One region of the Shewanella sp. SR43-4 genome, then DNA from elsewhere that is predicted to be linked to it. Evidence: riboswitches for the same ligand, from Rfam matches in the RefSeq annotation. Region 1 holds a riboswitch; the other holds the start of a gene.
What was found. A riboswitch is a leader RNA that binds a small molecule or an ion and turns the genes downstream of it on or off. The one in region 1 is predicted to bind thiamine pyrophosphate.
Positions count from the first base shown of each region.

Region 1 (7,217 bases):
TGTTTATTTAATCATGACCGGTGGACAAATTAAGTTTAATTTGTCTAATGAAAAAGCGGGTCAAGAGGGCGGCGGGATAAAAAATATCGATCCTGCAGCGTTTAATCTTAAAGTCGTTGGCGCGTCAGCCGATGAATTACTATTACACGAACAACGACTTGATCTCATTGAGAAGTCAGGTAAATGTCTCTGGAGAGGGTAAACCAACTTTTATGAGTGCCATTCGTGCCGGTTATCTAGCGATTTCTTATTTATTTTTGCTAAGTATCATCTTGGTTTGGCAATCTACTGCCCAAGCTTCAGTGGTAGCTGCATCGCAAGCTGCAGAATTAAAAAATCGTTTTCGCATTGATCATATGGTTGATCATCTCACATTAGTGATCCAACGGAGCTATGGTTCAGCCCCCGTTGTGGTGATTTTACCCGATGGCAGTAAATGGTATTCAAATCGTCATCCACAAACCGTCAAGTGGGTCGACGGTATTGCTGCCGACATGATTTATATTGAGAAGCCGATGCCTGGTCCTTGGCAGTTATTAGGCAGTGTGGTGGAAGGATCGACCATTCAAAAAATTTCTGCACTCGATATTGCTGTGGAACCTTTGCCTCAGCCTCTTTATCAGGGCGAACGCTTGAAGGTGACGGCAAGGCTGTTAGGTGATGATTTAACCATGAGAATGCCGGGTTTAGACTATATGGTGGAATGGACCGCTCGTTTTACCAGTCAACACCTTGCTACTGACGATAATTTTGCTACTGGTACTGTTATTGTTGGCGAATATAAAGACAATGGTGAATTGTTTGATGAAGTTCCAGACGATGGCATCTTTACTGGCAGCCAAAATTTGCAACAACCCGCGGGTCATTATGTGCTTAATGTCACTGCGCGAAATAATGTGTTTGAGCGCGAATATACAATGCCTTTTGAGCTTTCAGCACAACCAATACAGGTTAAAATGGTGCCTAATAGCGACCCATTAAAAGAGATATGGCAGGTCCAATTAGCGGTTGATGAATCCGTAGTGGTACTGGCGCAAACACATTTTGAATTTGAGTTAGTTGGGCCTGCCGGTTTATCGCTGCCTTTAACCGTTCAAACCGTGACCAGTGCAAATCAAATTCTCTTTTTACCTAAAGTGACCGAATATGGCAGTTATCGTGTTCAAGGGCATGCGTTCTCCACGACTGTCGATGGTCGTGAAATTGTCCTGAATTTGCCTGAAATGTTTTTTAATTTGATTGAGCCTCCAGCTCCGGCTCCATCGGTTGAAGAACTGGCTGAAAAAGCGGCTATTCAAGCTGAATTTGAAGAGCAAGAGGCTAAAGATAATGCAATGTTCTGGATTATTACCATCAACGGAATACTGTTTTTGCTCGGTGTTGTGGGCTTAGTTATATGGCGTAAAAAGCAGACCCTTGCCAAAGCGATGGCTGCAGCAGAAGAAAGGCTAAAGCAAAATCCTGAAAGTAATCAAAATTCCCAAGAGGGTCTGCTTGAAAGTGTTGATTTAGACGATATTGACCTGACTATGCCTGATGATAAAAACTAATATTTTGAGTGTTTTTTAGTCACAAAATGCGCAATTGAGCAAATTTTGACTAATTGAGCTAAAACAATTAAAAAACAGTTGACGATTAATTATCACAACTTTATTATTCATCGCACTTGTGTGGAGCGGTAGTTCAGTTGGTTAGAATACCGGCCTGTCACGCCGGGGGTCGCGGGTTCGAGTCCCGTCCGCTCCGCCATTCAAGTACCTGTTTGCACTTAATAAAATAAACAGTAATTGGTTTAATATTGTTAGTTTTATTAAGTGTATACAAACCGTTTTGGAGCGGTAGTTCAGTTGGTTAGAATACCGGCCTGTCACGCCGGGGGTCGCGGGTTCGAGTCCCGTCCGCTCCGCCAAATAAATAAAAAAGCCTCTACAGCAATGTAGAGGCTTTTTTATTTTAAGACGGAGCTGAATGCTTAAGCCAATCGAGATAACCACAGAGTGATTTCAGCATCAGATTGAGTAAATAGCCATTACGGCGCAAAGCAAAACATTATCCTTAGGGTAGGTGACATCTAAATCCTACCCATCAAGTAAGCCGCTTTATCGAGCTTATTTTGCATACAATTAACCGCAGTATGAATTGTAGCGTCTTGGCTGACGACTCCGTCTAAAAGCTAACTTTTATTTATTTAAACATAATTCATTCGAGGCTATATCGCATCTTGGCTGTTGCCATTATTGATAACTATCACCGCTGTTCAGCAGCACCCACTCAGTTCCGGTCATAGTGGGTGCTTTTAATACTGAAAATATATAGCTAAGCAATGTGATCTCGACGGCTTAAGGTAATTGTAATCGATACTTTTTTCGCTAGTATCTACCCAGCACTAGAATGCGTAATTAATATTCAATTCAAGCGATCGTCCAGCTCCGGCTATTTGTTCAAAGCCGTTACTGTTGTCTGTTTTGTATTGTGCAATACTGACCCCGCCTAAAGGCAGTTGATAATATTCGTCGAGTAAGTTTTTCACGGCGACAGTCATTGTTGCACCTTGCCATTGGATACTGCTGCTTAAGTTAAGCAGAGAGTAACTGTTGGTTGTATTTTCTAAGCGCTGACTATCAACGCGATCTTTGCTCGCGACCCATTGCCAGCTAAGGCTATTTTTCCAATCACCAAGTTCTTGGTGAAGAGCAAGTTCAGTTTGTAATGGCTTTATTTGATACAGAGGCTCGTCACCGTTATCTCTTTCGCCGTGAGTGGCAGTGGCATTAGCAACCATGAGCCATTTGCCACTGCGGTTTTCTGCTAGTTGGTATTCAGCATCAATACGTGCCCCAAACAGAGTCGCGTTAACATTGGTAAACTGTAAAATATTGCGGCGAGTATTGGTCATAGGTGTTTTGTTAAAACTATCAACCTCATCGGCATCAATATAATCATTTATTCTGCTGTACCAAGCGGTAGCGCTGAAGGCTAAGTCATCTTGTACCAATTTATAGGCTGTACTTAAGGTATGTGCTGTTTCGGCATTGAGGTTTGGGTTACCTATATAGCCATTTCCATCACCAAACCAACCGATCATGGTTGTTGCCATGGTGCTTTGACCCCAACTGTAACGTTCATATAAATTTGGCGCTCGGCTTTTTCTCGCTAAACCAACCTCTATGACTTCAGTGTCACTCAATTGATATCGAGCCAGAAGAGTAGCGTCGATAATATTGTCATTACGCTTACGATAAAGGCTGTTAAATTCATCTGCGGCTATGGCATTGACATTGGTCATGCCCATCATCGCCATAGTGTTATAGGGTTGTACTTCAGCAGCGTTTGTTGACACGTATTCATATCGGACGCCCGCTGATAACCACAAACGACTATTTAGAGTGTGTTGCCATTCACCATAAAGAGCAGCACGTTGACGCTTGCCGTCATTAATATTGACATAATCATTAGGTCCCATCATAGATGAACCTTCGATAGCGGGCCAAATATCGTCAAGTTGATAAACATAATATTCTTGTCCAATCAACAAGGTACTGTCTGAACTTATTGGTAATTGCCAATGCAACTGGTAGCTATAATCTTTTCCTTTGGTTTCCATCGGCATATTGCCGGTTTTTTCGTCAGTAAAGAATCCCATTTCATGTTCGACGCTGTGCCAATTGGCTTGTGCTGTAAACTCGGCATCATTTTCTAGTGAACGCTGATAACGCACTAACGCTCCATAGCTGTCATTGTTAGTCATATCCATATATTGGTTAGCGAAACCCTGATAAGGAATATGTTGATGAGTAAGCTTAATGGCTATTTGTTGGGTCTCATCTTGCCAAGCTGCCGTTAGCGCATGGTTTTGAGATTGATATAGGGTGTCGAGTACTTTATCGCCATGACCATCGGTATAACTGTTAGCATCTTCAAATGACCCTTGATAGCTAAAACTTAACGTTTTACTGGCAACGGTGGCATTGACGCCAGCAAGAAAAGCATCATCAGTACTGCGATAACCACTAGAAACATTACCACTGTGCCATGTTACAGCGTCGCTATCAGTGAACAGTGGGTTTAAACTGCTGATTTTTATCACACCAGCAATATTATCACCGCCAGCACTTACCGGAGAGACTCCCGCGACGACTTGCGTTGAACTGATTTGATTTGCAGATACATATGAGAGCGGCGGGTTCATCTGGTTTGCACATGATGAAGTGATGTCACTACCATCAATAAGGATTTTGATCCGATCGCCCATCATGCCGTTTAAGATGGGTAAGGCTGACACACCGCCAGCCTCAGAGAAATCGACGCCTTGCTTTTTTAAGAGGTTTTCAGCCGAACCTAGTAGGTCTTTATGTGTTGTTTGCTGTCCTTGTACTTTGACATGTTCAACACCTTGGCTGTTTTGTATGTCATACGATTCAGCTCTTACTTGCGGCGTTATGGCCAGTGTTACTGCCAATGCAATTGATGAGTAAGCCCATGGGGCGTTATTCGTTAATTTAATGGTTTGCATTACTTTGTGAGCCAAAGCTATCACCTTTATTGTTTTTTTATAAACCTTTGATGAGTTAATTTCAAAGGAGATTGTTCACCTTAATAAATTATAACCTGCTAATAAATATGAAGAGTGCGACATGATGTCGCACCTTTGTAAATATATGCATCAAGTGTTGAGTGAATACGATAGATAAGGGGTAAAGCTAAACTAATGCCGGCATGTTAACTCATAGATGTCATAGCAATAGATGATAGTTAGGGCTTGATATTTTGTTTAAAGCTTGCCTATACTGACGCACATCTTGTCGGAGTGCCATTATGGCTGAGACCGTTTATTCGGGATCCGTTGAACCTGATCAGGCTAGAACCTGCGAAGGAAACAAGCGTAATAATCATTATTATTGGGAAAATAATAACGTTTTAACAAGACAGTAAATGGACGTTTACCTCCGAGTTTTTTATCGGTTTATATGTCCAGTTAAGTTATTACTTTAGTATTTTTCTATGTGGTTATTGACGTAAGCGATAGTATTTTTATTGTTTACTGCTGCTATCAACACCTCTCCAGACAAGCAACTCTACTCTTAATAATGAGGTTGCTAATGTCAAATCCAAACCGTCGTCAAACTCGAGCTAATGCTCAACAATTTATTGATACCCTTAAACCGTTACAACATCCTAATTCTGAAAAAGTCTATTTAACGGGTAGTCGTGCAGATATCAACGTCGCTATGCGTCAGGTTAATCAAACTGAAACCGTCATTGGCGGCACCGATGCAAAGCCCATTAAACAAGCCAATCCACCTATCATGGTCTATGACTGTGCTGGCGCTTATTCTGATCCCCTTGCCGACATTAATGTGCGTCAAGGTTTAGCTAAAATCCGTCAAGCATGGATTGATGAGCGACAAGATACCGAGCAATTAACCGGTGCAAGTTCAGGTTTTACTCAACAGCGACTGGCTGATGATGGCTTAGATCACTTGCGTTTTGATGCCCTAGTTGCGCCGAAGCGAGCCGAGCCGGGCAAATGCGTGACCCAAATGCATTATGCTCGCCAAGGTATTGTTACCCCTGAAATGGAATACATTGCCATTCGTGAAAACATGGCTCGTGCTGAAGTAACCGACACCGTATTGACTCAAAAGGCACCAGGAGAGGCTTTTGGTGCGCATATTGGTCAGCTGATCACTCCTGAGTTTGTCCGCGATGAAGTCGCTCGAGGTCGAGCGATTATCCCACTCAATATTAACCATCCTGAAACCGAACCTATGATTATTGGGCGTAATTTTTTGGTGAAGGTGAATGCCAATATTGGTAATTCGGCGGTGACATCGTCAATTGAAGAAGAAGTGGAAAAACTGGTGTGGTCAACTCGTTGGGGCGCCGATACCGTCATGGACTTGTCGACCGGACGTTATATCCATGAAACCCGTGAGTGGCTTATCCGTAATTCGCCTGTTCCAATTGGTACTGTGCCGATTTATCAAGCATTAGAAAAGGTTAATGGCGTTGCCGAAGATCTCAGTTGGGCGGTATTTAGAGATACGCTAATAGAACAAGCCGAGCAGGGCGTAGATTATTTTACCATCCATGCAGGGGTGTTATTGCGTTATGTACCTATGACCGCCAAACGCCTTACCGGTATTGTGTCGCGTGGCGGTTCAATTATGGCTAAGTGGTGTTTAAGCCACCATCAAGAAAGTTTCTTATATGAGCATTTTCGCGATATTTGCCAGATTTGCGCCCAATACGATGTGTCCTTGTCGTTAGGCGATGGTATGCGCCCCGGTTCAATTGCCGATGCCAATGATGAAGCGCAATTTGCAGAATTAGAAACCTTAGGCGAATTGGTTAAAATTGCATGGGAATATGATGTGCAAACCATCATCGAAGGCCCTGGTCATGTGCCAATGCAGTTGATTAAAGTCAATATGGAAAAGCAATTAGCTCTTTGTGATGAAGCGCCTTTTTACACCTTAGGCCCACAAACTACCGATATCGCGCCGGGTTATGATCACTTCACCTCAGGGATTGGCGCTGCCATGATGGCTTGGTATGGCGTGGCGATGTTGTGTTACGTCACCCCCAAAGAACACTTAGGCTTACCTAACAAAGAAGATGTAAAACAAGGCTTAATTGCCTACAAGATTGCAGCTCATGCTGCTGATGTCGCAAAAGGTCATCCAGGTGCACAAGTGCGTGATAATGCGTTATCCAAAGCCCGCTTTGAATTCCGTTGGGAAGATCAATACAACCTAGGCCTTGATCCTGATACCGCTCGTGCTTACCACGACGAATCGTTACCACAAGAATCAGCAAAAGTGGCTCATTTTTGTTCAATGTGTGGGCCTAAATTTTGCTCGATGAAAATAACCCACGAAGTGCGTGAATATGCCGCGAATCTTCAACAAGCAGAAGCACTTAAGATTGAAGTCTCTGCTGCTAGTGCTTATCAAACTCAACCTATGGCTCAAGCCATAAATCCGTCCGAGGCTATGGCGCAAAAGTCGGCTGAGTTCAAAGCGTCGGGATCGGCACTGTATCACGCCGTCAAACCAGCAGCACAAGTTGATACCGACTTAGCGGTAGAGGTTGAATAACTATCATGAATTCATCGACATTTGTCAGTGAATCCATAATGCAAACCCCACCCATTGTCTGGACCATAGCCGGTTCAGACAGTGGTGGTGGTGCGGGGATTCAAGCTGATTTACTCA
Region 1 covers NZ_JACJEB010000014.1:56,735-63,951, forward strand. The annotation lists gene dnaQ (DNA polymerase III subunit epsilon) at 1-202, shown strand, start outside; gene H5123_RS15515 (TIGR03503 family protein) at 213-1,550, shown strand; tRNA gene H5123_RS15520 (tRNA-Asp) at 1,673-1,749, shown strand; tRNA gene H5123_RS15525 (tRNA-Asp) at 1,833-1,909, shown strand; gene H5123_RS15530 (TonB-dependent siderophore receptor) at 2,387-4,513, opposite strand; TPP riboswitch at 4,794-4,893, shown strand; gene thiC (phosphomethylpyrimidine synthase ThiC) at 5,100-7,100, shown strand; gene thiE (thiamine phosphate synthase) at 7,106-7,217, shown strand, end outside.

Region 2 (7,217 bases), on a different contig from region 1:
AGCGAGCCATGTTGGCTCTATGCTTACCACTTAATACGATATCGTGAGGCACGCCGGCTGCATAAAATGTCTCTATGGTTAGCTCGCCCATTTCAACCGGATGATCGATTAAGTCGTCATAGTTTTCCGCACTAAAATCACCAAAGCCGAATTGCTCGCCAGTGGTTCGAGTCATGCTGGTGGCCAAGATCCAATGGGATAATTCAGCTAGTGCTGGTGTTGCAATTGTGACTCTATGTGATTGAGATTCCAGCCCTTTAGCGGCTAAAAACACACTACTGCCATTGAAGAAGCCATGATTAGTGTCCAAATGTGCAGTGCGGACAGACAAGTCCCAAGCATAAATTTGGTAGCATAAGGTAATATGGCTACCCTGATTATTTAACTGCCAGGTTTGTTTGTCTATTTGAGTAACGGATAGCGGTTGTTGATTTTCTTTAGCATCAATTTCAATTATGTTTTTAGCAAAATCGCGGATCATGTAGCTACCGGGTAGCCAAGCGGGTAAACAAAAAACTTGTGATGGAGATGCTTCAGAGACAGTTAACGTGACTTCAAATAAGTGTGCTTTTGGATCGATCGCATGGATATGGTAATGCATAAAGAATTCCGAATAAGTAGGCGAGTCACAATCAAAACGATTGAGCTATAATCGACAATGCTGCCAAAAATGCCGACGTTAAGCAAACGAATCCCATTTTGAGCAAAAGATTATCCATAATGAGCGGTTTTACTGGAGTGATAGTTCAAAGAATTGATAGTATTATCAAAAGCAACAATGCAGTTATTTAATGAGGGCCCCAAAATGGCTGAAGAAACCATATTTAGCAAAATTATTCGTCGTGAAATTCCAGCGGATATTTTATATCAAGATGATTTAGTTACTGCATTTAGGGATATTGCACCGCAAGCTCCTACCCATATTTTGATTATTCCTAACCATCTAATCGCCACGACTAATGATGTTAAGGCCTCTGATGAACAAGCATTAGGCCGGATGATGACGGTCGCGGCTAAACTTGCTGATGAAGCCGGTATTGCACAAGACGGTTATCGATTAATTATGAATTGTAATAAACACGCTGGCCAAGAGGTTTATCATATCCATATACATCTTTTGGGCGGTAAGCCGTTAGGCCCAATGCTGAGTCGTGACTAATGAAAATCAACAGCGATTTTTTTCCGTTAACCGAAGTGGCTAGTCGATTTGTTAATCAGTTAGCTCAATGCCGCCGTTTAGGGCTTACTGTCCAAGAGGCCAGTGAGCATCACGTGCTTATTGAGTTACCTTACAGCCAAGACATCATTGGTTATCCTGACACCGGGGTGATCCATGGCGGGGTGATTACCACCCTAATAGACACCGCCTGTGGCACGGCAGTGGTATGTGCAATATTAAAAAAATATCAATCGTTAGAATTGTCACCGACACTGGATTTACGGGTCGATTACATGAAACCTGCTGAGCCGCATAAATCGGTTTATGGGTTTGCAGAATGCTATCGATTATCGCCAAGCGTGGCTTTTACCCGCGCGATAGCTTACCAAGACAGTATTGATGAACCTATTGCTCACGCAGTGGGATCGTTTATGCGCATTAGCCCAGAAATGGTTGGTGAATCGTTTCGGCAAGCATTAATGGGTAATTTGCCGGAGACGAAATCATGAGTGAGCCAAGCAATATCAGTACGCAAACGGGTTTAGATGTTCAAGATGTGGTCAAACGGGCCATAGAGTTAAATGACTATAGTTACCTTCTTGAAAAAGTACCTTACTCACAATTTATAGGTATGTCTGTGGCGCGTTTTGGCGATGAAATGGTATTTAAATTACCCGCTAAAGATGACAATATTGGTAATCCTATATTACCTGCTATTCACGGTGGTGTGCTTGCTGGGTTTATGGAAATGTCAGCTATTGTGCAGTTAATGGTGTTTATGCAAGCTAAGAAAGTGCCTAAAATTGTCGATTTTTCAATTGATTATTTACGCGCAGGTTTGCATCAAGACACCTTTGCTGAATGCAAAATTACTCGCCAAGGTCGTAGAGTCGCAAACGTCAGCATGAACTGTTGGCAAACCAACCGCAAGCAGCTGATTGCGACAGCACGAGCACATTTTCTACTGGATTAGTCATGATGTGCTGCTGTGTTAGAGACAAGTTCAATTGCATCTATTTATTAAGGGAATATTGTATGAAAACATCATTATTATGTCTTATCGCTTCTGCGCTGTTACTTTCGGCTTGTGCGCATAATACTGCGGGTATCTCTGCTAATTCTAGTGGCCAACTTAGGGTTGATAATACCTCATTTGCTCGTGACGTTAACGTGACCGATGTTTCATCACTTATGGTCGCAGACTTAATCAAAGCGTCAGCATTGATTCAAAGCCAATCGAGTACTGATTTGCGTATTCAATACAAATTCACTTGGTTCGATGCGAGTGGATTTACCGTTGAAGATGAAGCAAGCAGCTGGAAATCAGTTAAGTTACATGGCAAGCAGCAGTTACAAGTCGGTGCGGTTGCGCCCAATTCGCAAGTCACCCGATTTGAGGTCTATGTGAGGCAAGCATTCTCCAATTAGACTCCATTATCATTAGCTTGAAGCTTATTTATGACAATAATCGATGTGATTTAGTGTGAGGGTTAATTAATTGCATTGTTGAGTTATCAAATTGTGTCACTGCTCGTGTATTCATATTGAAGTTAGTTTATAATCGAGACCGCCAAGGGGTGTTCAGTAAAACCTGAACTGAGATGTCTGTATGACGAACCCTTAGAACCTGATCCGGCTTATACCGGCGTAGGAATGGGCCACACTATAACTCGGTGCACCTCTTATTCGCTACTCTTGCCGGATCTCAAAATTACTATTTGAGGTCCTATGTTCACGAAAAATTCTATTAGATTACACCACACCCCCATTGCCTTAGCGGTGATTACAGCCATAAGCTCACCTATTGCTATGGCTAAAACCGCTGATGTTGAACGCGTAACACCTGAATATGAAAAAATGGAAGTCATTGTCGTTAATGCTGATTTTAGTAATATCAGCCTTGAGAAAATGCCCTCCAGTGTCACCGTTATTGATGCGCAACAATTAGAAGATGAAGGCGCACAGCATTTTGAAGATGTGCTAAATTCGATTGCTAACTTTAATTGGTCTGGTGGTAGCTCTCGACCTAAATACTTCCAAATTCGAGGTGTTGGTGAGCAAGAGCAATATCAAGGTGCACCTAACTCATCAGTTGGTTTTGTGGTCGATGACATCGATCTATCAGGCCTTGGCATGGTATCGAGTATGTACGACATGCAACAGGTTGAAGTGTTGCGTGGTCCGCAGGGGACTCAGTATGGTGCCAACGCATTAGCCGGATTAATTTACCTAAAAAGTAACGATCCTACAGAGTCGTTTGAGCATGGCGCAAAAGTCAGCTTAGGTGACGATAACCTGCGCACTCTGTCAGGATTCAGCTCCGGCCCGCTTAATGATTCAGGCAAACTACTCTACCGGGTATCGTTAGAGCAACATAACCAAAATGGTTATCGTGACAATCTTTATCTTAATCGCGACGATACCAATGAGCGTGACGAATTGACTGCCAGAGCGAAGTTACGTTGGTATGCGACTGACGATTTGCAAGTTGATTTAACCTTGTTACATGCAAACTTTGATAATGGCTACGATGTGTGGACATTAGACAATAATCCCAGCAATACTTTAACTGACCAACCTGGCGTTGATACGCAAAAAACCTCCGGTGCTGGGATTAAATTTATTTATTCTGGTATACCAACATTTGATTTCACGTCGTTAACCTCGTTTGCGCAAACCGACCACAATAATGGTTATGATGGCGATTGGGCTAATCCAGAATATTGGGCAAGCAAACAATGTGCAGCTTATGATGACTCTGGTGCCGTTAATGGCAGCGAACCTTGTGTTTACGATTATACCTGGGATAAAAAGGGCGACCGTAAAACCTTTACCCAAGAATTTCGTCTATCGTCAAAAACCGCTGGGCGTATTTTCGCCGGCAGCACCGACTGGTTAGTTGGCGTGTATGCGATGAATTTACAAGAAGATAATGACTTGTATTCAGAGTACAACACTTATCCAGATGAAGTGCTGCAGTCCAGTTACGATGCGACCAATTATGCGGTATTTGCTCAATTAGACAGCCATTTAGGTGATGAATATTTATTGTCTACAGGACTTCGACTTGAACGTCGTGACAGTGATTATAGTGACAGTAATGAAGATAATTTCGCCCCATCAGAAGATATGTGGGGCGGGCATATTGCGTTATCAAAAGCCATTAATGCTGACCACAATGCCTATGTACGTATTGCCCGCGGTTATAAAGCGGGTGGTTTTAATATGACATTACCAGCTCAATTATCAGACAAAAAAGAGTTCGATACTGAGATCCTATATAACTATGAATTGGGCTTAAAATCGAGCTGGTTTGACGGTGAAGTCGATTCTACATTTGCGTTATTTTATATGGATCGCCAAGATCAACAAGTCGCCGCGTCGTTACAAGATCCTGATAGCCCCCAACGGTTTATTCTATTTACTGAAAATGCAGGTAGCTCGAATAACTATGGTGCAGAACTCGATGCTAAATGGTATTTAACCGAGAATATTGAGTTTTATGGCAGCTTTGGTTGGTTAGAAACCGAATATGGTCAATATCAATACAGCGATAAATATGGCTCAACTGTCGATTTGTCTGGCCGTGAACTGGCTCATTCACCTAACGTTACCTACAGTGCCGGTATGACCTATGTTGCTGACTCTGGTTGGTTTGCCAACGTGAATGCCAGTGGTAAAAGTCAGTTTTATTACTCAGACAGCAACGAGTCCAAGTCAGATGCTTATACCATTTATAATGCCCGTGTAGGTTATGAAACGCCAACTTGGTCGGCTTATTTATGGGGCCGTAATGTGTTTGATGAGCAGTATGGCGTGCGTGGTTTTTACTTTGGCAACGAGCCAGATCAAGGCTGGGTAGATAAACAATATATTCGTTACGGTGACCCTCGCCAGTTAGGTGTGACCTTAGAAGTCCAATTTATGTAATTAAACAAGGCCGCTGTAACTTAATTTACAGCGGTGTTAATTAAGGAATTAACATGAAATTAACAGCAGAAATCAGCATGTATCCGTTGAATGAAAATTATCTTGATCCGATTAAGTGGTTTATCGGCAGACTAGATAGTTATAGCAGTATTGAACGAGTCACTAATGCGATGGCAACACAGGTGTGTGGCGAGTATGCGGATGTAATGTCGATGCTAGCCATTGAAATGCAAGCGGCTCATCAGAAATGGGGCAAGGCTGTGTTCGTGTGTAAATTTATCGGTGGTGAACTTGACCTTGCACATAGCGAATAACATTCATGAATGATTTATTGTTAACGCTGCAACAAGCCTTGAGTGAGGCGTCATTAATGACGTTTTGGGAGGCGATTGCGGTTATGTTAGCCTTGGCTTACTTAATTCTGGCGATGAAGACCAATATTTGGTGCTGGTCTGCCGCATTCGTTAGCACTGCGATTTACACGGTATTATTTTGGAATGTTTCCTTGTTGATGGAATCGGTGCTCAATATCTATTACATGGGGATGGCGGTATACGGTTATTGGTTGTGGTTACATGTACCAGACTTGCAGCATAGAAATTCCCACAATATTGATTCACATAATAATACTCATCACACCATAGATACTCACCAGCTGAATATAACCAGTTGGTCTTGGAGTGCTCATGCCGTTGTGATTAGCGTAACATCATTGGTTTCTATGCTGGTGGGGTATGTTATGGCCAATTATACCTCGGCAGCATTTCCCTATGTTGACGCGGCAACCACGTGTTTTGCGGTAGTAACAACCTACTTAGTCGCCAAAAAAGTGTTGGAGAACTGGCTTTATTGGGTAGTCATTGATTTTGTGTCTATCTATTTGTACTTCCAAAAAGGCTTGATGTTGACCTCTGGGCTGTTTGTTTTATATGTCGCGATGGCCTTGGGTGGCTACATCATGTGGCGCAAGAAATATCGTCACAATATAATACAGCAACAGAATACCATCCAAGAAGTGGTTGGCGCATAGCCAACCACTTTCCCTTTTTAATAGAGTAAATATCAGATGCCACAAGCCTTGTTATCTCTGCCTAATGAGATACTTGATATGATTGAGCAAACGATGCCAGTCCCATTGTTTCAGCAACTTGCTGCACAATGTACGGCGGTAATGGTTTTTAATACAGGCATGAGCAATATTAATATTAAGCTCTGTTGTAACGATGGCGATAAGGTATTAAGAGTCAATCAAGCTCACAGTAATTGGTGTGATAGAAAGCTTGAAGTGGCCTGTTGGCAAGTCGCGATGGCAGCTAACATTGCACCGGCCCTGATTTGGGTCAGTGATAATAATCAAATATATTTAAGTGAGTTTATTGATCAGCAAAACATGGATTGGTCGATCTTGTTTACAATGCGTGGTCAGGCATCGATTCGACAAGCAACAAAGACGCAGATTACAGCAGTGGATGCGGTGCCTTTATTAAGCGAATTATTTCGAACGCTCAGTGGATTACCCATACCGAATAAAAGTATGACTGTGAGCACTCAGTGGCAACAATACGCACATCAATTAGACTCATTAAGTGCATCTCAAACCAATTTGCAGTGGCAACACGCTTGGCAGCAATTATTGCGCTTAAATGGCCTTGTTCGACAGTGGTTATCGCAGCTGGAGGCTTGTGTGTTGCTGCCTGCTTTTTGTCATCGAGATTTGACCCCGCATAATTTACTACTCAGCGGTCATCAATCGCAGCGCTTATTATGCATTGATTATGAATACGCGGTGGCCAGTCATCCGTTATTTGATTTAGCCAGTGTGATCGCCACACATGAGTTATCATCAAGGCAAGTAAATCAATTAGTTGATAGCGTTATCTTGCAGTATTGCCAAACCTCTAATCTTACAGATGTTGCTGCAGCTAAAGCGGCATTACCAGCAGCCATCAATTGTTTTTGGCTATTTTCAGCGATGTGGGCATTATTAATGGCCGCCAAAGAACCACAAAAATCCACACAATACATACATTACTTTACAAAATATTTTACATTAATGACTTGCTAATATGCCCTGATAACGTACAAATAAGATAAGTTTTGCAAAGGGAATCATTTGTGTCTAAAAAAT
Region 2 covers NZ_JACJEB010000002.1:35,727-42,943, reverse strand. The annotation lists gene H5123_RS02490 (M61 family metallopeptidase) at 1-601, opposite strand, end outside; gene hinT (purine nucleoside phosphoramidase) at 806-1,159, shown strand; gene H5123_RS02480 (PaaI family thioesterase) at 1,159-1,668, shown strand; gene H5123_RS02475 (PaaI family thioesterase) at 1,665-2,132, shown strand; gene H5123_RS02470 (YcfL family protein) at 2,195-2,587, shown strand; TPP riboswitch at 2,723-2,830, shown strand; gene H5123_RS02465 (TonB-dependent receptor) at 2,888-5,089, shown strand; gene H5123_RS02460 (hypothetical protein) at 5,143-5,403, shown strand; gene pnuC (nicotinamide riboside transporter PnuC) at 5,409-6,119, shown strand; gene H5123_RS02450 (phosphotransferase) at 6,198-7,154, shown strand; gene H5123_RS02445 (DUF6279 family lipoprotein) at 7,205-7,217, shown strand, end outside.
Region 2: another riboswitch for thiamine pyrophosphate. It lies ahead of H5123_RS02465 (TonB-dependent receptor); the one in region 1 lies ahead of thiC (phosphomethylpyrimidine synthase ThiC).